Regions from separate parts of the Streptomyces sp. NPDC045968 genome, predicted to be linked through region 2. Evidence: predicted binding sites of a transcription regulator. Region 2 holds the regulator's gene; the other holds the start of a gene.
The links. Region 2 encodes HspR, which represses chaperone genes until heat shock. Its sites were predicted from a motif close to TTGAGNNNNNNNNNCTCAA; they were not measured.
Positions count from the first base shown of each region.

Region 1: the regulator HspR is predicted to act here: its motif matches at 7,610-7,628, upstream of lon (endopeptidase La).

Region 1 is NZ_JBWKLF010000004.1:429,648-440,868, reverse strand. Features, by position in the region: gene AC07FA_RS14855 (sensor histidine kinase) at 1-1,303, opposite strand, end outside; gene AC07FA_RS14850 (protein phosphatase 2C domain-containing protein) at 1,667-2,452, shown strand; gene AC07FA_RS14845 (MarR family winged helix-turn-helix transcriptional regulator) at 2,519-3,016, opposite strand; gene AC07FA_RS14840 (lysozyme) at 3,251-4,075, shown strand; gene AC07FA_RS14835 (polysaccharide deacetylase family protein) at 4,284-5,048, shown strand; gene lon (endopeptidase La) at 5,164-7,587, opposite strand; gene AC07FA_RS14825 (isochorismatase family protein) at 7,750-8,334, shown strand; gene AC07FA_RS14820 (RNA polymerase sigma factor) at 8,400-9,014, shown strand; gene AC07FA_RS14815 (zf-HC2 domain-containing protein) at 9,011-9,967, shown strand; gene AC07FA_RS14810 (ABC transporter ATP-binding protein) at 9,964-10,743, shown strand; gene AC07FA_RS14805 (hypothetical protein) at 10,740-11,221, shown strand, end outside.
Region 2 is NZ_JBWKLF010000003.1:228,638-239,858, forward strand. Features, by position in the region: gene clpB (ATP-dependent chaperone ClpB) at 1-2,085, opposite strand, end outside; gene AC07FA_RS10470 (pyridoxamine 5'-phosphate oxidase family protein) at 2,281-2,682, shown strand; gene AC07FA_RS10475 ((2Fe-2S)-binding protein) at 2,781-3,101, opposite strand; gene AC07FA_RS10480 (helix-turn-helix transcriptional regulator) at 3,430-4,440, shown strand; gene AC07FA_RS10485 (LuxR C-terminal-related transcriptional regulator) at 4,626-5,651, shown strand; gene AC07FA_RS10490 (vWA domain-containing protein) at 5,858-6,496, opposite strand; gene AC07FA_RS10495 (hypothetical protein) at 6,599-7,225, shown strand; gene AC07FA_RS10500 (hypothetical protein) at 7,335-7,568, shown strand; gene AC07FA_RS10505 (hypothetical protein) at 7,580-7,834, shown strand; gene AC07FA_RS10510 (heat shock protein transcriptional repressor HspR) at 7,920-8,372, opposite strand; gene dnaJ (molecular chaperone DnaJ) at 8,374-9,558, opposite strand; gene grpE (nucleotide exchange factor GrpE) at 9,652-10,302, opposite strand; gene dnaK (molecular chaperone DnaK) at 10,299-11,221, opposite strand, start outside.

The DNA of each region.
Region 1 (11,221 bases), on a different contig from region 2:
GTTGCCCGGTGAACGTGTGGTGCAGCCCGTACAGCTTGCCGTGCAGCGCGTTGATGGACCGGACGACCTGGGCGAACTCGTCGTTGCGCCCGGTGTAGCGGATCGCTTCCGCGGTCTCGGGCTCGCCCGCGAGCCTGGCGGCGCCGATCCGCAGGACGGCGAGCGGCTGGGTGAGGGTGCGGGCGACCGCGGTGGAGACGCCCACGACGATCAGGAAGCAGCCGCCGAGCAGCGCGAGGCGCAGTTCGAGTGCGGTGACGTCGTCGTCGCGGAGCTGCTCCAGGCGCTGGACCTGGGCGGTGCCGAGCGCCGACTCGACCCCCCGCATCCGGTCGATGCGGGCGGAGAGGGCGGCCGCGACCTTCTTGCGGTCGGCCTTCTGGTCCGCGTCGGACAGCTCGGGCCGGTCGGTCAGCCTGGAGAGGTACTTCTCCGCGCTGTTGACCTCGGGGCCGGTGACGGTGGAGGAGAGCTTGTCGCGGGCGACCGGGTTCGCGGCCTGGTCGAAGTCGGCGAGCGAGGCGAGTTCACGGACCCGCGCCTGCTGGGCGGCGGAGCTCAGCTCGTCCCGGTCCCGGTCGCTCTCGGTGGCGCCGTCGGCCCGGACCTCCACCGGCAGCCCGGTGAACGGGTCGGTCCGCGTGACCGGCTCGCTGCGCGGTACGGCGAGAGCGGCGAGGAGCAGCCCGCGGGTGGCCGACGCCTGCTCGACGGCGCCGCCGAGTGCGAGCGGCGCGCGGGTGGAGTCCGCGGCGCGCGGCGGGGTCTTGCCGGCCAGTTCCTCGGCGAGGCCGTGGAGCTTGGCGATGACCTCGGAGTACGCCCGGTGGGCCTCCATGGCCGAGCCCTTGCCCGAGAGTGCGTCGCGGCGCAGCGAGGGGATCGTGGAGAGTTCCCGGCGCAGACCCGCGGGGGCGGCGGCGCGGATCTCGTCGACCTGCTGGTCGACGCGGGCGGAGGGGCCGGCCGAGCCCTCGTCGGCGCCTTCGGCCGTCGGTTCCTGGCGGCCCGCCGCGATGTAGGCGGTGACCTCGTCGCGCTCATCGGCGAGCGAGTGCGCGAGCGTGATGGCCTGCTGGTTCAGCTCGGCGAGGGTGACCAGTTGCTGGGACTCGTTGAGATCGGACGAGGCACCGAGCGCGGCGGGGGCGCCCGCCGCGAGGACGGTGATGCCGACGACGGCGACTCCCGCGACCAGCCGACTGCGTACCCGCACGGTCCGCTTGTCGGCGCCCGGGACCGGAGGGGTCGCCCCGGAACCGTCGCGCGTGCTGCCCTTGCTCCGCGGCCGCTTCTTCTGCACCGGTGCTCGCAATCTTGACTCGTCCACCCATGAAGCAGAGGTGACGTACGGTCACGTGAAACGGCGCCCACCCCTGGTACGGCTTCTGACCATTCCAGTGCTTTTGAGAGGGGGGCGCGCATCAACCGCTCCGCCACTCGAACGAGTGAACATCACTCCGGAGTTGGCGAACAAGTCTCCCCAGAGCCGCTGTCGGCCATGCACGGGCCACCAGGTGGAAGTTCCGCCCAGGCTTTGGCAGGATGCCCGCCCGCACCCGCCACGGAGCGTTTCCTTCCGCTCACAGCGGCCCGGTTGACCTGCTGGTACGGGCCAACGCCCGGATCGTGCAGGGCTCGTGAAGGCATCGTGCAGACTGGTCGTATGCGCACGGAACTCGCGACCGAACCCGGCAGCGCGGAACGCCCCAACGAGGACTGGGTGTCCGCCGCACTCCCCGCGTCCGGACAGGGCGGGACGCTGGTCCTGCTCGACGGTGTGACACCACCGCAGGGTGACGACGGTTGTGTGCACTCGGTCCCCTGGTTCACCGCCCGGCTGGGCGGGGCGCTGGCCGAACTGTCCTCTTCGCGACCGGATCTGACGCTGACGGAGGTGCTCGCCGAGTCCATCCGGCGCACCGCCGACACGCACCGTTCCCCCTGTGACCTTTCTCACGTGAGGACGCCGCAGGCGACCGTGGTGCTCGCCCGCTGGGGCGAACGCGAGATCGAGTACCTGGTCCTCTCCGACTCGGCGCTCCTCCTGGAGTCGCCCGACGGGGCCGTACGCGCGGTGCTCGACGACCGGCTCGACCGGCTGCCGCCCGGCTCCCTCGCCTCCGAGGCGATCACCGACGCCCGGGTCCGTAACAAGGAGGGCGGCTTCTTCACCGCCGCCGCCGACCCCAAGGTGGCGTCCCGGGCGGTGACCGGCCGGGTGCCGCGCACGGAGGTCCGGGCCCTGGCCGCCCTGACGGACGGGGCGAGCCGCTGGACGGAGAAGTTCCGGGAGGGCGACTGGACGGCCACCCTGGAGCTGCTGCGCAAGACGGGGCCCCAGGGACTGATCGACCGGGTGCGGGAGCTGGAGCGGGCGGACACGGACCGCAGATATCTGCGCCGGAGCAAGACCCATGACGACGCGACGGCGGTCTTCGTCGAGTTCTAGACCGCGCCCGCAGGACCTGTCGGCGGACCGCCCAGGGCACCGCCCGCTCGGATCGGCCGACCCCGGTCAGTCCTCGGCGCGCGCGTTCAGCTGGTGCAGCAGCCGGGCCAGCTCCGCCACTTCGGAGCGGTCCCAGTCGGCCAGCTTGCGTACGTAGCGTTCGCGGCGGGCGTCGCGCACGCTGCTGAAGCGGACGAGGCCCTCGTCGGTGAGATGGACGAGCCAGGCGCGGCCGTCCGCCGGATCGGGTTCGCGGGCCACCAGGCCGAGGCTCTCCAGAGCGCGCAGCTGACGGCTCATGGTCGCCTTGCCGACGCCGACGTAGGCGGCGAGGTCGGTGGCCCGCTGCGGGCCCGCCGACTCCAGCCGTACGAGGAGGCCGTAGGCGGCGGACTCCAGGTCGGGGTGCACCTCTCGGGCCATCTCCCCGGAGTTGGCCCGCGCCCTGCGCAGAAAGACGGCCAACTCCCGTTCAAGCGCCAGGAACTCGTGGTCCACACCACTCCCGCCGACCGCGCCGGGTTCACTCCCGCGTTCGCTCCCGTGCACGTCAGCACCCCTCATACGCTTTCCCGCCGATGAAAGTTTCTTCCGCCGCCGGTCATCGCCGCAGCTCGGTCAGTATTTCGCAGGATTAGACCAACGGCAGCGGCCGGGCCCTCTTCCGCCTCGCGGGTCTACGTGCGTAGCTTCATAGATGCCCACGGTGACATGTCCACACCATGGCAGCCTTCCAGGGATGTCCCGCACGCGTCCCTGGGTCAGCAGTCCCCCCACCGAGGCCCCGGAGGCACTCACATGCCCGTGCACAGATCCGGTTCGTCCCGCCGCTCGCGCTTCGCCGCGGCGGGAGCCCTCCTCGCAGCACTCTCCCTCCTCCTCACCCTGCCCGGCGCTGCCACCGCCGCCGAAACCCCCGCCCGCGGTACGGCCAGGATGGGCCAGGGAGTCATCGCCCACGACGGCCAGGGCGGACTCCCCCGCGACACCCGCGCCGTCCAGACGGAGGGCGTGGACGTCAGCAGCCACCAGGGCAACGTCGCCTGGTCGACCCTCTGGAACAGCGGCGTGAAGTGGGCCTACGCCAAGGCCACCGAGGGGACGTACTACAAGAACCCCTACTTCGCGCAGCAGTACAACGGCTCCTACAACGTCGGCATGATCCGCGGGGCGTACCACTTCGCCACCCCGGACACGACCAGCGGGGCGACCCAGGCCAACTACTTCGTGGACAACGGGGGCGGCTGGTCGGGGGACGGCAGGACGCTGCCGGGCGTACTGGACATCGAGTGGAACCCGTACGGCGCGCAGTGCTACGGCAAGTCCCAGGCGGGAATGGTCTCCTGGATCCGCGACTTCGTGAACACCTACAAGGCGCGCACCGGGCGTGACGCGGTGATCTACACCGCGACCAGCTGGTGGCAGACCTGCACGGGCAACGACTCCGGCTTCGGCGCCACCAACCCGCTCTGGGTGGCCCGCTACAACACCACCGTCGGCGAGCTCCCGGCCGGCTGGGGCTATTACACGATGTGGCAGTACACGTCGTCCGGCCCGACCGTCGGCGACCACAACCACTTCAACGGCGCCCTCGACCGCGTACAGGCCCTCGCCTACGGCTGATCGGCCCCCACCGCTTCACGCGGCGGCCCCGGTGACGCACACGCGTCGCCGGGGCCTCCGCCGTCTCGGGCCGCGACCCTCCCGACCTGCGCTTCCACCGCTCACGTCCAGCACCTCACCCTTCTATACACTGCGTGTATACGCGCTATGTATAGTCCTCGGCGTGCCGCGCGGTCCGTGTGCGGCCGGTCTTGAGGAGTGACCTGCTGTGCCCAGAAAGATGACGTCGTCCGGCGCCGGGTTGGCTGCCGCCCTGGTGACCGCGCTCACACTCGCGCTCAGCGGCTGCTCGATGGAGACCACCGCACCCGGTTCGGCGCGCCAGGAGGCCGCGGCCGATGCCAAGGGGTCGTTCGGGCAGGTGGACTGCCGCAAGGCGAAGTGCATAGCGCTGACGTTCGACGCGGGCCCGGCCGAGGACACCCCGCGGCTCCTGGACACCCTCAAGGAGAAGAAGGTGCCCGCCACCTTCTTCCTGCTCGGCAGGAAGCACGTGGTCAGGTACCCGGACACCGTGCGGCGCATCGCGGCCGAGGGGCACGAGGTGGCCAACCACACCTGGTCGCACGAGATCCTGACCGACCGCGAGCCCGCGAAGATACGGGCCGAGCTGGAGAAGACACAGGACGCCATCGCGGCGATCACCGGCAGGAAGCCGCGGCTGATGCGCCCGCCGCAGGGCCGCACCGACGACACGGTCTCCGGCATCTGCAAGGAGCTGGGGCTGTCGCAGATCCTGTGGAGCGCGACCGCGAAGGACTACTCCACGAACGACTCGGCGCTGATCAGGAAGCGGATTCTCGACCAGGCTGACAGGGACGGCATCATCCTGCTGCACGACATCTACAAGGGCACCGTGCCCGCGGTACCCGGCATCATCGACGCGCTGAAGGAGCGCGGCTACACCTTCGTGACCGTCCCCCAGCTGATGGCCCCGGCCGAGCCGGTGCCTGGCACCATCTACCGGCCCTAGGCGGTGCCGGCCCAGCGCGTGTCCGCTCAAGCGGAACGGCCCGCCCTCCCCATCGGGAGAACGGGCCGTCCGTACCGGCCGTGCACGTCATGCCACGCCCGTCACTGCATGACACTCACGCCGCGGCCGGGACCCTCTGCTCCCGGAGCCCGGCCGAGGCCGGGGCGAGGGCGATCTCCAGCACCTGGCGGACGTCGGTCACCGGGTGGACCTCAAGGCCGTCGAGGACCTCGGCCGGTACGTCGTCCAGGTCGGCCTCGTTCCGCTTGGGGATCACCACGGTGGTGATCCCGGCACGGTGCGCGGCCAGCAGCTTCTGCTTCAGGCCACCGATCGGCAGTACCCGTCCGGTCAGCGACACCTCACCCGTCATCGCCACATCCGTACGGACCAGCCGGCCGGACAGCAGCGAGGCCAGCGCCGTCGTCATGGTGATACCGGCACTCGGACCGTCCTTGGGCACCGCACCCGCCGGGAAGTGGATGTGCACCCCGCGGTCCTTCAGATCCGCGACCGGCAGCTCCAGCTCGGCGCCGTGCGAGCGCAGGAAGCTCAGCGCGATCTGCGCGGACTCCTTCATGACGTCACCGAGCTGACCGGTCAGGGTCAGCCCCGACGCCCCGGTCTCCGGATCGGCCAGCGACGCCTCGACGAAGAGCACGTCACCGCCCGCGCCGGTCACCGCGAGTCCGGTGGCCACGCCCGGTACCGCGGTGCGGCGCTCGGCCGGGTCCTGGGCGGACTCGGGCACGTGGTGCGGGCGTCCGATCAGACCCCGCAGATCCTCGTCGGTGACGGTGAACGGCAGCTCGCGGTCGCCCAGTTCGTGCTGGGCCGCGACCTTGCGGAGCAGCCGGGCGACGGCCCGCTCCAGATTGCGGACGCCGGCCTCGCGGGTGTACTCCCCGGCCAGCTTGCGCAGCGCGGACTCGTCGAGCGTGACCTCTTCCTCCTCCAGACCGGCCCGCTCCAGCTGGCGCGGGAGCAGGTGGTCGCGGGCGATGACGACCTTCTCGTCCTCGGTGTAGCCGTCCAGCCTGACCAGCTCCATGCGGTCGAGCAGGGCCTCCGGGATGGCGTCGAGCACATTGGCCGTCGCCAGGAAGACGACGTCGCTGAGGTCGAGTTCGACCTCCAGGTAGTGGTCGCGGAACGTGTGGTTCTGCGCCGGGTCGAGGACTTCCAGGAGGGCGGCCGCCGGGTCGCCCCGGAAGTCCGAGCCGACCTTGTCGATCTCGTCGAGCAGGACGACCGGGTTCATGGAACCGGCCTCCTTGATGGCGCGGACGATCCGCCCGGGAAGGGCGCCCACGTACGTACGCCGGTGGCCCCTGATCTCCGCCTCGTCCCGGACACCGCCGAGCGCGACACGGACGAACTTGCGGCCCATCGCGTGCGCGACGGATTCACCGAGCGAGGTCTTGCCCACTCCCGGCGGACCCACCAGCGCCAGCACCGCGCCGCCGCGCCTGCCGCCCACGACGCCCAGCCCCCGGTCGGCGCGCCGCTTGCGCACCGCCAGGTACTCGGTGATCCGCTCCTTCACGTCCTGGAGGCCCGCGTGCTCGGAGTCGAGAACGCGCTGGGCACCGGGGATGTCGTACGCGTCCTCGGTCCGCTCGGTCCACGGCAGTTCCAGGACGGTGTCGAGCCAGGTCCTGATCCAGGAGCCCTCGGGGCTCTGGTCGGAGGACCGCTCCAGCTTGTCGACCTCCTTGAGCGCCGCCTCGCGGACGTGCTCGGGAAGGTCGGCGGCCTCGACGCGCGCCCGGTAGTCGTCGGACTCGTCCTCAGGGTCTCCGTTGAGCTCCGACAGCTCCTTGCGTACGGCGTCGAGCTGGCGCCGCAGCAGGAACTCGCGCTGCTGCTTGTCGACGCCCTCCTGGACGTCCTTGGCGATGGACTCGGCCACATCCTGCTCGGCGAGGTGTTCGCCGAGCCACTGGATGGCGAGCTTCAGCCGGGCGACCGCGTCCGCGGTCTCCAGGAGCTGCACCTTCTGGGCGGTGGTCAGGAAGGGCGAGTAACCGGAATTGTCGGCGAGCGCGGAGATGTCCTCGATCTGCTGCACCCGGTCCACGACCTGCCAGGCGCCGCGCTTCTTGAGCCAGCTGGTGGCGAGTGCCTTGTACTCCTTGACCAGCTCCGCGGCGGAGCCGGGCAGGGGGTCCGGGACGAGCACGTCGACCTTGGTCCCCTCCACCCACAGCGCTCCGCCGGGCCCACTGGTCCCGGCACCGATCCGCACCCGGTCACGGGCCCGGATGAGCGCACCCGGGTCTCCGTCCGAGAGCCGGCCGACCTGCTCGACGGTGCCGAGGACGCCGGTCCCCGTGTAGGTCCCGTCGATACGCGGGACGAGCAGCACCTCGGGCTTGCCGCCACCGGCACGCGCGGCGGCCTGTGCGGCCTCCACGGCTGCCCGCACCTCCGTGTCCGACAGATCCAGCGGCACCACCATTCCGGGCAGCACTACCTCGTCGTCGAGCGGCAGCACAGGCAGGTCGATCGGTGTGAACGCCTTGGACTCCGTAGCCATGATCTCCCCTTCGGCAGTCAAGTTGAGCTATGTGGACTCAATGCTCCTGAGCGCCGGAATGTTCCCCAAGCCTTGTTCGCTCTCAGCGATCACCCGGCCGGTGCCGGTTCACGGCTCGAAATCACGTGGAGCGTGGCGGGCCGGGATGGCGATGATGGCGCCATGACTCCTCCCGGCTCTCCCCTCCAGGCGCTACTCGTGGTGGACGTCCAGTCCACCTCCGTGACGGGGGCGGGTGCGGTGCCCGGCGCGGCCCTGCTCCTGGACCGCACGACCGGCCTGATCGCACGGGCCCGTACGAGCGGGGCGCTCGTCGTGCACATCCAGAACGACGGGCCCGCCGGAGCGGGCGACGAGCCCCACACGCCCGGCTGGGAACTCCACTTCCCCGTCGAGACCGGCCCCGGCGAGTTCGTCGTCCGCAAATCCAGGGACGACGGCTTCGAGGGGACGACGCTGGGCGGCCTGCTGGCCGGCCACGGGGTACGCGGACTCGTCGTCTGCGGCCTGATGTCCGAGATGTGCGTCCAGGCAACAGCCCGTGGGGCCCTGGAACGCGGTTATCGAGTTGTCCTCCCGTACGACGCCCACGCGACGCACAACATTCCGGCGGCCCCCGGAATCAGCGAGGAGATACCGGCGGCCACGGCGTCACGGGTCGCCGCCTGGGCCATCAGCAACGAGGCCGAGGTCACCTCGCGCGCCGCGGACGTCGCGTTCGCGGCGCCGGCCTCGCCGGTCCGCTGAATCTCCCGGCCACGGAATCTCCCGGCCGGTGAACCGGACACGCTCCGCCCGTCGATAGAGCAGGTGTGAGGCTGCTGCGCCCTTCGGGGACCGACGGGGACGACGAGGACGGCGCGCTGCTGCGCGCCGTCGCTCAGGGGGACGCGGGCGCACTCGGCGCGCTCTACGACCGGCACGCGGGGTGGCTCCATGCCCGGCTGAGCCGCCGGTGCGGGGACGCGGAGACCGTACGGGAGGTGCTCCAGGACACCTTCGTCACGGCCTGGCAGTCCGCGGGCTCGCACCGGGGCGCGCGGGTCGGCGGCTGGCTGTGGGTGATCGCGGCCCGCCGGCTGGTCGACGCGCAGCGGGCCGGGGCCAGGGCGGCACGGTTCGGGTCCTGGTCCGGGTCCGGTTCCGGGGCCACCGGGTGGGAGGCCGCCGTGCCGTCCGCCGAGGAACGGGTGCTGGCCGGCCTGGAGTACGGCGATGTGGGCACCGCGCTGGACCGGATCTCCCCCGAGCTGCGGGAGGTACTGCGCGCGACGGTCATCGACGGCCTGACCACCCGCGAGACCGCCCGGCTGCTCGGCATACCGGAGGGCACCGTCAAGACGCGCGCCATGCGCGCCAGACGCGAACTCCGCGCGGCCCTGGACCTGTTGGCCTCGGAACGCGATCCGCTGGGAGGTACGGCATGAGGCATACGCACGCATGGCACGTGGACGGGGAGCTCGCCGCCCGGTACGCGGCCGGCACGGTGACGGAGACCGACGCCTGGTCCCTGGAGAAGCACGTCGAGGCGTGCGGGAACTGCGCGGCACGGGTGTCGTCGGCGGTCGGGACCCGGGACGGCGTGGGAGCGCTCCTGGCGGACATCCGGGCGGACGTCCTGGCGGAGGCGGGCCCCCGGGCCGCCCGCACGCTTCGGCCCGGCGCCGGCCTCATGGGCACCCGCCCGCTCCGCGCCACGCCCGGCTCCCGCGTGGCCCGCGTCGCCCGCGCGCTCCGCGCCACGCCCGGTTCCCCCGTGGCCCGCGTGCTCTGGGCCGCCGGGCCCGCCCTGCGGGGGCCCTGGTTGCTGGCGCTCGTGATCGTGGCCTCGGGGGCTCTCGCCCTGGCGTACGGGGCGGGGCTCGGCGGGTCGGTCCGGCCGTTGCTCCTCGTCGTCGCGCCCGTGCTGCCGCTCGCGGGGGTGTTCGTCTCGTACGGGCGGCACGCCGATCCCCTGTACGAGATCACCGCCGCCACCCCCGCCGGTGGACTGCGGCTGCTGCTGACCAGGACCGCCGCGGTGCTCGGGGCGAGCATCCCGGCACTGACCCTCGCCGGGGCCGCCCTGCCCCCGGAGGTGGGCGGGCCCGGGGCCGTGGCGTGGCTGCTGCCCGGGCTGGCGCTGACGCTCGCGGCCCTCGCCCTCGGTTCGTACGTCGGCTGCCGGACCGGCGCCTCGGCCGTCGCCGCGGGCTGGGCCTTCGCCGTCGCCCTTCCCTCCGTCGGCGCCTCGCCCCGGGGGCCGGCCGCGCTGGCCGCCGAGGCCGCCCCGTACTTCGCGGGGCCCGGCGTCCAGGGCTGCTGGGCGGCCGGCGCCCTGGTGTGCGCGGCTCTCCTCGCCGCACGCCGTAGATCCTTCGACCATCTGGAGACGTTGTGAGCGCAAGGGTCACCGGGCTGACCGTCCGGCACCGCAGGAAGACCGCCCTCGACGCCGTCGACCTGGACTTCGCGGCGGGCGTGCACGGACTCCTCGGCCCGAACGGCGCGGGCAAGACCTCACTGATCCGCGTGCTGGCGACCGTGGCTCCACCCGCCGGGGGGCGGGTGGAGCTGCTGGGCCACGAGGTCGGCGCCGCGTCGGGACACCGCGACCGGGCGACGGTGCGGCGCAGACTCGGCTACCTGCCGCAGGAGTTCGGCTTCTACCCGGGCTTCACGGTCCGCGAGTTCGTCGGGTACGTCGCCTGGCTCAAGGAGATGGACGGCGCGGCCACCCCCGCCGCCGTGGAGCGGGCCGTGGAGCGCGTCGGCCTGGCGGACCGGATCGACGCCAAGGTGAAGACCCTGTCGGGCGGCATGATCCGCCGTGTCGGCATCGCGCAGGCGATCGTCAACCAGCCGGACCTGCTGCTGCTCGACGAGCCGACCGCCGGTCTCGACCCGGAACAGCGGGTCGAATTCCGGGCACTGCTACGGGAGTTGGGACGTACCGCCACCGTGATCGTCTCCACCCACCTGGTGGAGGACGTCGCCGCCGCGTGCACCGACGTGACGCTGATCGAGGCGGGCCGGGTCGCCTACCGCGGCACGACCGCCGAGCTCGTCGAACTGGGCGGCGAGACCGTGGAGCCGGGCGGGCCCGACGCCAATCCCATCGAGCGCGGCTACACGGCGGCGCTGCGCGCCCACCGTACGGCGGTGACCGCCCGATGACGGACGTACTGAGCCCGCCGGACGGCGCCCGGAGTAAGACGGCCGGCGACCCGACGCGTTCCGCGCTCGGCGCCGAGCTCCGGCGGGGCTTCGCCCCCTGGACCGGGCCGGCGGTCGCTCTCACCCTCCTCGTGACCATGGCGGCCAAGGCGGGCCAGTGGCAGGGGAGCTGGGGCGAGACCCAGAGCCTGCTGCACTCCGGCGCCACCCTGCTCACCGGCCCGCTCACGGCCGCCGCGGGCTGCTGGCAGGGCGGTCGCGAGCACCGCCGCCGGACCGACGGCCTCTGGCTGTCCGTCCCCCGCAGCCGGCTGGCGCGCTCGGTGACCGCCGCCGCGCCCATCGCCGTGTGGGCGGTCGCCGGGTATCTCGTCGCGCTGGCCGGAGCGTTCGCGGCGACCTGGCCGTACACCGGGGCGGGTGGCCCCTCGCTCACGCTCGTCCTCGCGGATGTCTGCTTCCTGGTGTGCGCCGCGTT
Region 2 (11,221 bases):
GAGCAGGATGTCGAAGACCTCGGGGTGGGCCTTCTCGACCTCGTCCAGCAGGACCACGCTGTACGGGCGGCGGCGGACCGCCTCCGTGAGCTGGCCGCCCTCCTCGTAGCCGACGTACCCCGGAGGGGCACCGACGAGGCGCGCGACGCTGTGCTTCTCGCTGTACTCGCTCATGTCGATGCGGATCATGGCCCGCTCGTCGTCGAACAGGAAGTCCGCGAGCGCCTTGGCCAGCTCCGTCTTGCCCACGCCGGTCGGCCCGAGGAAGAGGAACGATCCGGTGGGGCGGTCCGGGTCGGCGATTCCGGCCCGCGTACGGCGTACCGCGTCCGACACCGCCTGCACGGCCTGGGTCTGCCCGATCAGCCGCTTGCCGAGCTCCTCCTCCATGCGCAGCAGCTTCTGCGTCTCGCCCTCCAGGAGCCGCCCGGCGGGAATGCCGGTCCAGGCTCCGACGACGTCCGCGATGTCGTCGGGGCCGACCTCGTCCTTGACCATGGTGTCCTTGGCGGCCTCCTGTTCGGCCTCCGCCGCCTCGGCCAGCTCCCGTTCCAGGCCCGGGATCTCCCCGTAGAGCAGCTTGGACGCGGTGTCGAAGTCCCCGTCGCGCTGGGCGCGCTCGGCCTGGCCGCGCAGGTCGTCGAGGCGTTCCTTCAGCTCACCGACGCGGTTGAGGCCTTCCTTCTCCTTCTCCCAGCGGGCGGTGAGGCCGCGCAGCTCCTCCTCCTTGTCGGCGAGATCGCGGCGGAGCTTCTCCAGGCGCTGCTTGGACGCGGGGTCGGTCTCGTTCTTGAGAGCCAGCTCCTCCATCCGCAGACGGTCGACGGCCCGCTGGAGTTCATCGATCTCGAGAGGCGAGGAGTCGATCTCCATGCGGAGCCGGGAGGCCGCCTCGTCGACCAGGTCGATGGCCTTGTCGGGGAGGAAGCGGGAGGTGATGTAGCGGTCGGACAGGGTCGCGGCGGCGACCAGCGCGGAGTCCGCGATGGAGACCTTGTGGTGCGCCTCGTACCGCCCCTTGAGACCACGCAGGATCGCGATGGTGTCCTCGACGGAGGGCTCGGCGACCAGGACCTGCTGGAAGCGGCGCTCCAGGGCGGGGTCCTTCTCGATCCGCTCGCGGTACTCGTCGAGGGTGGTCGCGCCGACCATACGCAGTTCACCGCGGGCCAGCATCGGCTTGAGCATGTTGCCCGCGTCCATGGCGGAGTCCCCGCCGGCGCCGGCGCCGACCACGGTGTGGAGTTCGTCGATGAAGGTGATGATCTGGCCGTCGCTCTCCTTGATCTCGGAGAGGACGGTCTTCAGGCGCTCCTCGAACTCGCCGCGGTACTTGGCGCCCGCGACCATCGCGCCGAGATCGAGCGAGACGAGCCGCTTGTTCTTGAGGCTTTCGGGAACGTCGCCCTTGACGATGCGCTGGGCGAGCCCTTCGACGACGGCCGTCTTGCCGACGCCGGGCTCACCGATGAGCACGGGGTTGTTCTTCGTACGCCGCGACAGCACCTGGACGACTCGGCGGATCTCCTGGTCCCGGCCGATGACGGGGTCGAGCTTGCCTTCCCTGGCGGCGGCCGTGAAATCCGTACCGAACTTCTCCAGGGCCTTGTACTGACCCTCCGGGTCGGGTGTGGTCACCCGTCGCCCTCCCCTGCTCTTCTCGAACGCGTCCAGCAGCTTCTTCGCACTGGCACCCTGCTGAGTGAGGATCTCACCGGCGCGGCCGCCCTTCGCCGCGATGCCGATCAGCAGGTGCTCGGTGGAGAGGTAGTCGTCCCCGAGCTCCTTCGCGCGCTGCGCGGCGTCGGCGATGACGGCGAGGAGCTCACGGTTGGGCTGCGGGGGCGCGACGGTGGAGCCGGTCACGCTGGGCTGCGCCCCGAGAAGGCGCTCGGTCTCGGCGCGTACGGCCACCTGGTCGGCGTCGACGGCGGCCAGCAGATCGGTGATGTTCTCGTTGTCCTCGCCCGCGAGCAGCGCCAGCAGCAGGTGCCCGGGAGTCAGATCGGGGTGCCCGTCCTTCACGGCCCGGCTGGTGGCCGCGTTGAGGGCGTCCCGGCTCTTGTTGGTCAGCTCGGCGTCCACGTGCGCTCTCTCCTCCGTGCGTTGGCGGTATGTCGTTGACACTGACACGGTCAACGTGCACAAAGTTGAGCGTACTCCGCTCAATGCGAAAACGGGACCACTGCCGTGCCTTCGCTCGGGCTCGTTGTCGAGTGAACCGCCCGCCGTACGCCCCCGCCACCGCACCACGGCACCCCGGCTGCCTAGGCTTGGACCATGCACGATGTACGCAACCCCAGCCCCGAGTACCTCGCCTTCTGGCGCGAGCGCCACGTGTGCACGCTGACGACGCTCCGCCCGGACGGCACCCCGCACGTGGTGCCCGTCGGTGTGACGTACGACCCCGGGGCCGGGCTCGCACGTGTCATCACCAGCAAGAACAGCCGCAAGGTCGCGCATGTCCTGGCCGCGGCGCCGGGAGAGGCACGGGTCGCGGTCTGCCAGATGCACAAGGCGCGCTGGGCGACGCTGGAGGGCGTGGCGACGATCCGCACGGAGCAGGAGCTCGTCGACGACGCGGTACGCCGCTACGCGGAGCGGTACGAACGGACGCCGCGGCAGAACCCCGACCGGGTCGTCATCGAGATCGCCCTGGACCGGGCGCTCGGCCGGGTCTGAACCTGGCCGGGGCAGCACAACGGCGCCATCGTGTTCAGGTCACGATGGCGCCGCTGTGTGGGGGAAGCGCCTGAGCGATATGGAACGACGGGGGTCGCTCAGGCACTGCGGGGGGTGGCGGAGATGGCTTCAGATTCGAACAGCTCATGGTCCCGCTGATCGAGGTTGACGAAGATCATGCCGTACCTCACGGCACAGCGGACCGGTTGCGGGGCCCCGCGGGGCCGACGAAGGCAGCGATAGGCGCGGACGTCCTCGCCCTCTTCCATCACGACGACTACCGGTTCACCGAACAGGGTGACCATCAACGAGTCGCCACGACGGGGGAGTGCCGTGAGCAGATCGATGAAGTGCCACCCGGAGCGGTAGGCCGTGGCCATCTCGCGCCGGAAGGTGCGGTCGTCCGGCGGGGTGGTCATGCGGTCGCGCCGGCCGGGGCGGCGGTCCAACCGATGTCCCCCTGAGCGGGGGCCGGAGAGGTCCAACCGATGTCCCCCTGAGCAGGGGCCGGAGCGGTCCAACCGATATCGCCCTGGGCAGCTTCCGCCTCACTGCTCCAGCCGATGTCGCCGCCGGCCGACAGGCCGAGGCCAAGGGCCGCAACGAACGAGGCGGCAAGCGCCGAGCGAAGCATTCGCTTGTACATAGTCGGCTTCGTCCTCACTTGTGGATTCTTCTCCCCCGCACCTAAGACGATGTCTCACCTGAGCACGCGAACACCACTGAGTCGATGCATCATGTTCTTGCATGTTCAGGAACCTGGGGGGTGGAGATATGATCACAAGTCACACAAAGCCGACACATCCTCACGGGATCACCGAACTATGTGAGGCCGGAGGGCGCCTTTACGCCAGCGCACTGCGCGTCGGACGTATCGCCCGCACCGAGGTGGAACCGGCTCCGTGCCTGATGGAGTTCGCCCTGCTGCACCCGGACCCCGACGACGCCTCCTGGTTGCGTCCCGTCCCGCCGTCCGCCGTACTCGCGCAGCATTTGCACCCCATAGAGCGCGAGATCCAGGAGCGCCGAAGGCATTCGGTCGAACTGACCGAATCCTTCGAGCCATTCATGGACATCAGCGCGCAAGGGCCGCCGACCACCCACGCCATCACCGTGCTCGAGGGCGTCAACCGGATCAACGCCGCCCTCGACCTCGCCACCGCAGAGTGCCGTACCGAGGTCCTCACCGTCCAACCCGGAGGCGGAAGGAACGAGGATCGTCTCAGTAGATCACTCGAACGTGGCCTGTCCGTGGTCCACCGCGGCGTCAGCATGCGCACCCTCTACCAGCACACGGTGCGCCACAGCCCGAGCACCCTCGCCTACGCCGAACGCATGGCCGGCCACCATGTGGAGATACGGACGCTCGAAGAACTGATAGACCGCCTGATCGTCTTCGACCGGACGGTCGCCTTCATTCCCGCCCAGGACGACCGCCAAGTCGCTCTGGAACTGCGTCACCCCGGGCTGGTCGAGTACCTCGTCAACGTATTCGAGCAACTCTGGACCCGGGCCGCGCCCCTGCGCGAAGAGGTCAAGTACGACCCGGCCCCCCTGGGCATCAGTGGCGTTCAGCGGTCCATCGCCCAGCTCCTCATCGAGGGCCATGTCGACGATTCCATCGCCCGCCGACTCGGCATGAACGTCCGCACCTGCCGCGCCCACGTAGCCAAGCTCGCGGCCGCCCTCGGCAGCAACAGCCGTGCCCAGCTCGGCTACCTCATCGCCCGGTCAGGAATCCTGGAGCAGGACTCCTGACCGTCCGGCGCCCGTCGGCATCCCCACCCCGGAGCCGGAAGGCGCGACCGCGCAACGGGGGAGAGCACGGCCGCACCCTGTTCCATCAGGGAAGTTCCCGGCTCCCCCGACTTCTCAACACTCCCCCGGAAGCTTCGCTTCCACCACCGTCATCTTGTTGCACTGCAAAAAGTGAGGGGCCACAAATGCAGAGGGATGGGGCGCATTCAGTCCATCCACACGGGACCAGGGAACTGTGTGCCCCGGCGATCCGGCTGTACGAGATCGCACTCCGCAATGGACGCATCGCCCGTGCCGAACTCGGCCCCGCCCCCTGCCTCGTCGAGATGGCCCTCCTCCATCCCGACCCAAGGGATGACGCCTGGATGCGGCCCGTTCCACCGTCCACCGGCCTGGCTCACCTTCTCCAGCCCATCACCCGGGAAATCGAGGAGCGCGTCCAGCTCACCGCCGCTCTGAGCAAGTCGCTGGCCCCTCTGGTCGCCGTCGCCAGCGAGGACCTCAGTCTCGCGATCACCGTTCTCGAGGGAAAGGGCGTGATCCAGGCGGCCCTCAACGAGGCGACCGCCGCTGCCAGGGAGGAAGTCCTGACCGCCCAGCCGGGCAGCAGGCGGCCGGCCGAGCTGATTCCGCAGGCGCTGGCCAACGCCCAGACCGTCATCGACCGCGGGGCCCGGCTCCGGCACATCTACCAGCACCCGGCCCGCTACAGCACCGCCCTCAGGGACTACCTGGAGCAGGTGCCGGCCGACCGGCTGAAGGTGCGCACCACGGAACAGACGGTCGACCGACTGCTCATCTTCGACCGCCAGGTGGCGTTCATCCCTGCCACACCCGACCGCAAGGTCGCCCTGGAGATACGCAACCCCGCGTTAGTCCGCTACCTGACGCAGGTCTACGAAATGCTCTGGGCACAGGCCACCCCCTTCGCCGAACAGCTGCCCACAGCCGCCCCCGGCACCCCCATCACCGCCGTCCAGCGCAGCATCGCCCGCCTCCTCGTCGAAGGACACGTCGACGACGTCGTGGCCCGCAAGCTGGGCATCAGCGTCCGTACCTGCCGCGCCCACATCGCCAAGCTCATGCTGGCCCTCGACGCGTCGAGCCGCACCCACCTCGGCGCCCTGCTCGTCCAGTCGGGCCTGGTCGAAACCACGGGCTCCACGCCCCGGGAGACCGGCGCATCGTCGTCCTCGGCCTCGGCCTCGTGACGGAGGCTCGCCCTTCGCGCGTGAGGGGTCCGTTTCCGCTGGTGGACGCCCACTCACCCTTCATCGCCCCGGCCCCTCGCCGGCCGGCCGCGTGGGCGGTGCGGCATCAGGTCGCGGACGTTCGCGTCACCAGCGCCATGCTCGACTGGCACCGCGGCCGGCTCTCGTCCCGCCGGCGCGCGGTGCTGCAGGGGAGGCTCCCTCGCTCAGCCCGTGGGCGTCCGCTTCTGCCAACGCCCCACCGCACGGCGAATGCGCCGGGTGGTCGCCCACCTCGTCAACTCGGACCAGTTGTCCGTCTTGAGAACGACGAAGTTCTCCGGATCGCCGGGCCGTTCACCGAGCGTGTCCACCACACCGAGAGGACACACCTCGCCCCACTTGGTTCCGATGAACACCCAGAAGACGGGATACCTGGACGCCTTCTTCATCGTCCTCACGAAGGCGGCGCCGTCAGCCGGGGGGCCGTTGAGCAGCAGGATGGCGACCGTGTGGCCGGCAAGCCCCGCAGAGGACTGGATGATCTCGTCCAGAGCGGGTGCGAGAGCACTGCCGCCCCTGAAGAGGCGCCCCTGGGATTTCAGCCGCGCGAGCCCGTTTGATCTCTTCTCACCTCGCGCTGCTTCCGTGCCGGACCCAAGAGTCATCCACTCATCGGCCCAGGCATTCAGCTCCCCGGGCCCCGGGGGAGAAATTTCCACTGGCTTCTCGGTGAAAATCCACAAACCCTGAGGCACGTCGAAGTGTCTCTCAGAGAATTCCACGGCGAACTTCGCGGCTTCCTTCATGAGTGACGAGCAGAAGGATAATTCCCTAAATGCCGCTATGCCGACCATCACATTCATGGGCCCCGCCCTCACCATCCGGATTCGGATGAAGTGTGTCACCAGGCGTCACGGAAATCAATGGGGCGATGCGTGGAACTCACACACAAGGAGTGAAACCTCATGGCCGGAGCCAGCACATCTGGGCCGGATTCACCGCACACATTGGACATGGACGTCTTCTCCCGCTCGGCGCGCGAGACCCTGCGTCTCTATTTCCGAAAGGACGAGGCGAGCCACCTCGTCATGAAGATCGCCACCCTGAACCACACGGTCGACTACATGAAGGTCGCCCTGGCGGGGCTCTCCACCGGACTCACCCTGGTCAAAGCGGACTTCACCCTTTTCAAGGTGGACGAGAAGGGGGTCTCCTGGCTCGGGAACACCCTCTACGCCTTTCCGTGGACCAAGGAAGGCGACAAATGGTGGCGCCGGGTCGCAGGACAGAAGACCATCCAGAAATACGAAGACAATATGAAGGAACAGGAAAAGATAGAAAGAGAGCTGGCAAAGATTCGGCCGTACGCCGACAAGGCTTTCTACCGCAGGTCCAGGGCCGGCAGCCTCAACAGACGCATCAATCTGGCCCAGAACTCAGCGGAACGCGCGCACAGGGACATTGCGGGACTACAAGCACGGCTACGTGCCGCTGGAGAGAGCAGCAAGCCGACGGCGAGCGCCCGCAATCAGAATTTCACCTCCACGCGCGACTCCATCAACAAACTCAGCCAGGCGCTCGCAGGGATCTGACCGGCCCTTCCCGTACGGCGGTGATCAAGATGTCAGAGATTCGGTCCGGCGACGGAACACGGGTCGTCGGTGATCGATGCCCTGGGCGGCATCTGAACCAGGAGTTCACATGAATCTGAAGCAGGCCATCCAGCAGGTGAGCTCGGGGCTGAGCGGTCTCAGACGCACGGTGAGCCAGTCGTCTTCCGGCTTGTCCGCCCTGCAACGAGGCGCCACCAGCACCACGCAGCCACTCTCCAGAATAAAGGTCACCGCTGGGCAGGAGCTGGGCTACAGCGGAAGCGCGGCGGACGGCGTCCCGGGACGTGCCAGCTGGGACCGGCTGCACGTCCCGCGGATCTGAGGAGGTCCGCGATGACGCAGTCCGAGGCCGATGGCATCGCCCGGGAACTGGAACGCCTGCACCGCTCCGTCGACGTCGGATTCGCCACCACCCGGGGCGACTTGGCGCTTCTGCTGCAACGTGTCGACCAGAGTGACAAGGCACTGGACGAGCACGAGGAGCGTCTCGACGCACTGGAGCGCACCCGCTGGCCCCTGTCGTCCCTGGCCGCGGTGATCTCGTGCGCGGCGCTGGCACTCACCCTGTGGCAGGGCTCGGGCAAGTGACCCTGCACGCGAAAGAGGCCCGTGGTCCCCGCCATCGGTCGGGCACCACGGGCCTCTCGTGCGTTGCGACGGATGCGGCCAGGACCTAGTCCGTAGCCCTCTTCGGCTTCGGCCGCCACACCACCAGCGCGCTCGCCTGCTGCACGTCCTGGTACGGGACCAGATCGCGGCGGTACGAGGCGTGCACCTGGGCCTCGCGCTGCTGCAGGGCCACCGCCGCCCCGTCGACCGCGGCGGAGAGCTCGGCGACCCGCTGCTGGAGCGCGGCGACCTGGTTCTCCAGCTCGATGATGCGCTTGATGCCGGCCAGGTTGATGCCCTCGTCCTGCGACAACTGCTGGACGGTGCGCAGCAGTTCGATGTCGCGGGCGGAGTAGCGCCTGCCGCGTCCGGCGGTACGGTCCGGGGAGACCAGGCCGAGGCGGTCGTACTGGCGCAGCGTCTGCGGGTGCAGGCCCGAGAGCTGGGCCGCGATCGAGATCACGTACACCGGTGATTCGTCGGTCAGCTGGTACGGATTACGTCGACGGCCGTCCATCTCAAGCTCCCTTCGCAGCCTGGAACAGCTCCGCCCGCGGATCCTCCTCCGCGGTCGCCTTCCGGTAGGCCTCCAGCGCGTCCTGGGCCTCGGGTGCGAGGTCCTTGGGGACCGCGACCTCCACGGTGACCAGGAGGTCGCCGCGGGTGCCGTCCTTGCGGACCGCGCCCTTGCCGCGGGCGCGCATCGTACGCCCGTTGGGGGTGCCGGCCGGAAGCTTCAGGGTGACCGGGGGGCCGCCGAGCGTCGGGACCTTCACCTCGCCGCCGAGCGCCGCCTCCGTGAAGGCGATCGGCACGGTGACCGTGAGGTTGTCGCCCTTGCGGCCGAAGACGGGGTGGGCGTCGACGTGGACGACGACGTACAGATCGCCGGCCGGTCCGCCGCGTTCGCCCGGGCTGCCCTTGCCGCGCAGCCGGATGCGCTGGCCGTCCAGCACGCCCGCCGGAATCCTGACCTGCATGGTGCGCGCCGACTTCGCCCGTCCGCTGCCCTTGCAGACCTCGCAGGGGTCCTGGGCGATGAGGCCCCGGCCCTTGCAGTCCACGCAGGGATCGGTGAGCGAGAAGCCGCCGCCGCTGCCGCGCGACACCTGTCCGGTGCCGACGCAGGTCGGACAGACCCTCGGGGTGCCGTTCTTGTCGCCGGTGCCCGAACACGCCTTGCAGGGTGCCTGGCTGGACATCCGCAGCGGGACCGTGGCCCCGTCGACCGCCTCGGTGAAGCTGAGCGTCACCTCGGACTCGATGTCCTGCCCGCGCCGGGGCTGCACACGGGTGCCCGCGCCGCCGCGGTTGAAGAGGCCGCCGAAGACGTCTCCCAGACCGCCGCCACCGAACCCGCCGGCGCCGCCGGCCTGGCCGCCGCCCGGGGCGCCTCCGAAGAGGTCGCCCAGGTCGAAGTTGAAGTTGCCCCCCGCGCCACCGGGACCGGCCCGGAAGCCTCCGTTGCCGAAGAGCGCGCGGGCTTCGTCGTACTCCTTGCGCTTCTTGCTGTCGCCGAGGATGTCGTTCGCCTCGGAGATCTCCTTGAAGCGCTCCTCCGCCTTGGCGTCACCCTTGTTGGCGTCCGGGTGGAACTCGCGGGCGAGCTTCCGGTACGCCTTCTTGACCTCGGCGTCGGTGGCGTCCTTGGGGACGCCGAGAACCTTGTAGTAGTCCTTCTCGACGAAGTCCTTCGTGCTCATCGACGTCCCTCCTTCCGGACGATCGGCCGAGGAGCCGGCCATGAGGCCGGGCTCCTGGCCGGTCGGTGTGCACCGAGGTGGTCGGACTGAATGTCAGACCTCCTCCGTGCCACCGCTCTCCTCGTCGTCTGTCTTCTCTTCCTTCGCCGTCGCCGGCGTGGCGCCGGGCTGCGGCTCGGCCACGGCCACCCGCGCGGGGCGGATGGTGCGCTCGCCGATGCGATACCCCGGCTGCAGGATCGCCACGCAGGTCGTCTCGGTGACGTCCGGCGCGTACGAGTGCATCAGGGCCTCGTGGATCGTCGGGTCGAAGGGCTCGCCCTCCTTGCCGAACTGCTGGAGGCCCATCTTCGCGGCGACCGTCTCAAGAGACTCGGCCACCGACTTGAAGCCACCGGTCAGCTCGCCGTGTTCCCGCGCGCGGCCGACGTCGTCGAGCACGGGCAGGAGCTCGGACAGGAGACCCGCGACTGCGATCTCCTTGACCGTGACCCGGTCCCGCTCGACGCGGCGGCGGTAGTTCTGGTACTCGGCCTGGAGCCGCTGGAGGTCGCCCGTGCGCTCGCTGAGCGCGGTGCGGACCTGGTCCAGCTGTGCTGTCAGACCGACTGTCTGTACTGAGTCCCCGGCCGGGGACGCCTCCTCCTCCGGAGAGGGGGTGGCGTCCTTCGGCTCAGCTCCGTCAGGGGTGGTGTCGGAGGGGACGTCAGGCTTCTCCTCGAAGCCCGGAGTCTCCTCGGTCACACCGCACCGCCCTTGGTGTCCTTCTCGTCGTCCACGATCTCGGCGTCGACGACGTCGTCACCGTCGGCCTGGGCCTGACCGGCGTCCGACGCGTCCGCACCCGGCGTCGCACCATCGGCCTGGGCGTTGGCGTACATCGCCTGGCCCAGCTTCTGGGAGACGGCCGCGACCTTCTCGGTGGCCGTACGGATCTCGGCGGTGTCCTCGCCCTTGAGCTTTTCCTTCAGCTCGGTGAGGGACTCCTCGACCTCCGTCTTGACGTCGGCCGGAACCTTGTCCTCGTTGTCCTTGAGGAACTTCTCCGTCTGGTAGACGAGCTGCTCGCCCTGGTTACGGGACTCGGCGGCCTCGCGACGGCGGTGGTCCTCGTCCGCGTACTGCTCGGCCTCTTCGCGCATCCGGTTGACCTCGTCCTTCGGCAGCGAGGAGCCACCGGTGACGGTCATCTTCTGCTCCTTGCCGGTGCCGAGGTCCTTGGCGGCGACGTGCATGATGCCGTTGGCGTCGATGTCGAACGCGACCTCGATCTGCGGCACGCCACGCGGGGCCGGCGGCAGACCCGTGAGCTCGAACATTCCGAGCTTCTTGTTGTACGCCGCGATCTCGCGCTCGCCCTGGTAGACCTGGATCTGCACGGACGGCTGGTTGTCCTCGGCCGTCGTGAAGATCTCGGAGCGCTTGGTCGGGATGGTCGTGTTGCGCTCGATGAGCTTCGTCATGATGCCGCCCTTGGTTTCGATACCAAGCGACAGCGGCGTGACGTCGAGGAGCAGAACGTCCTTGACCTCGCCCTTCAGGACACCGGCCTGGAGCGAGGCGCCGATGGCGACGACCTCGTCCGGGTTCACGCCCTTGTTGGCTTCCTGACCACCGGTGAGCTCCTTGACGAGCTCGGCGACGGCCGGCATACGGGTCGAGC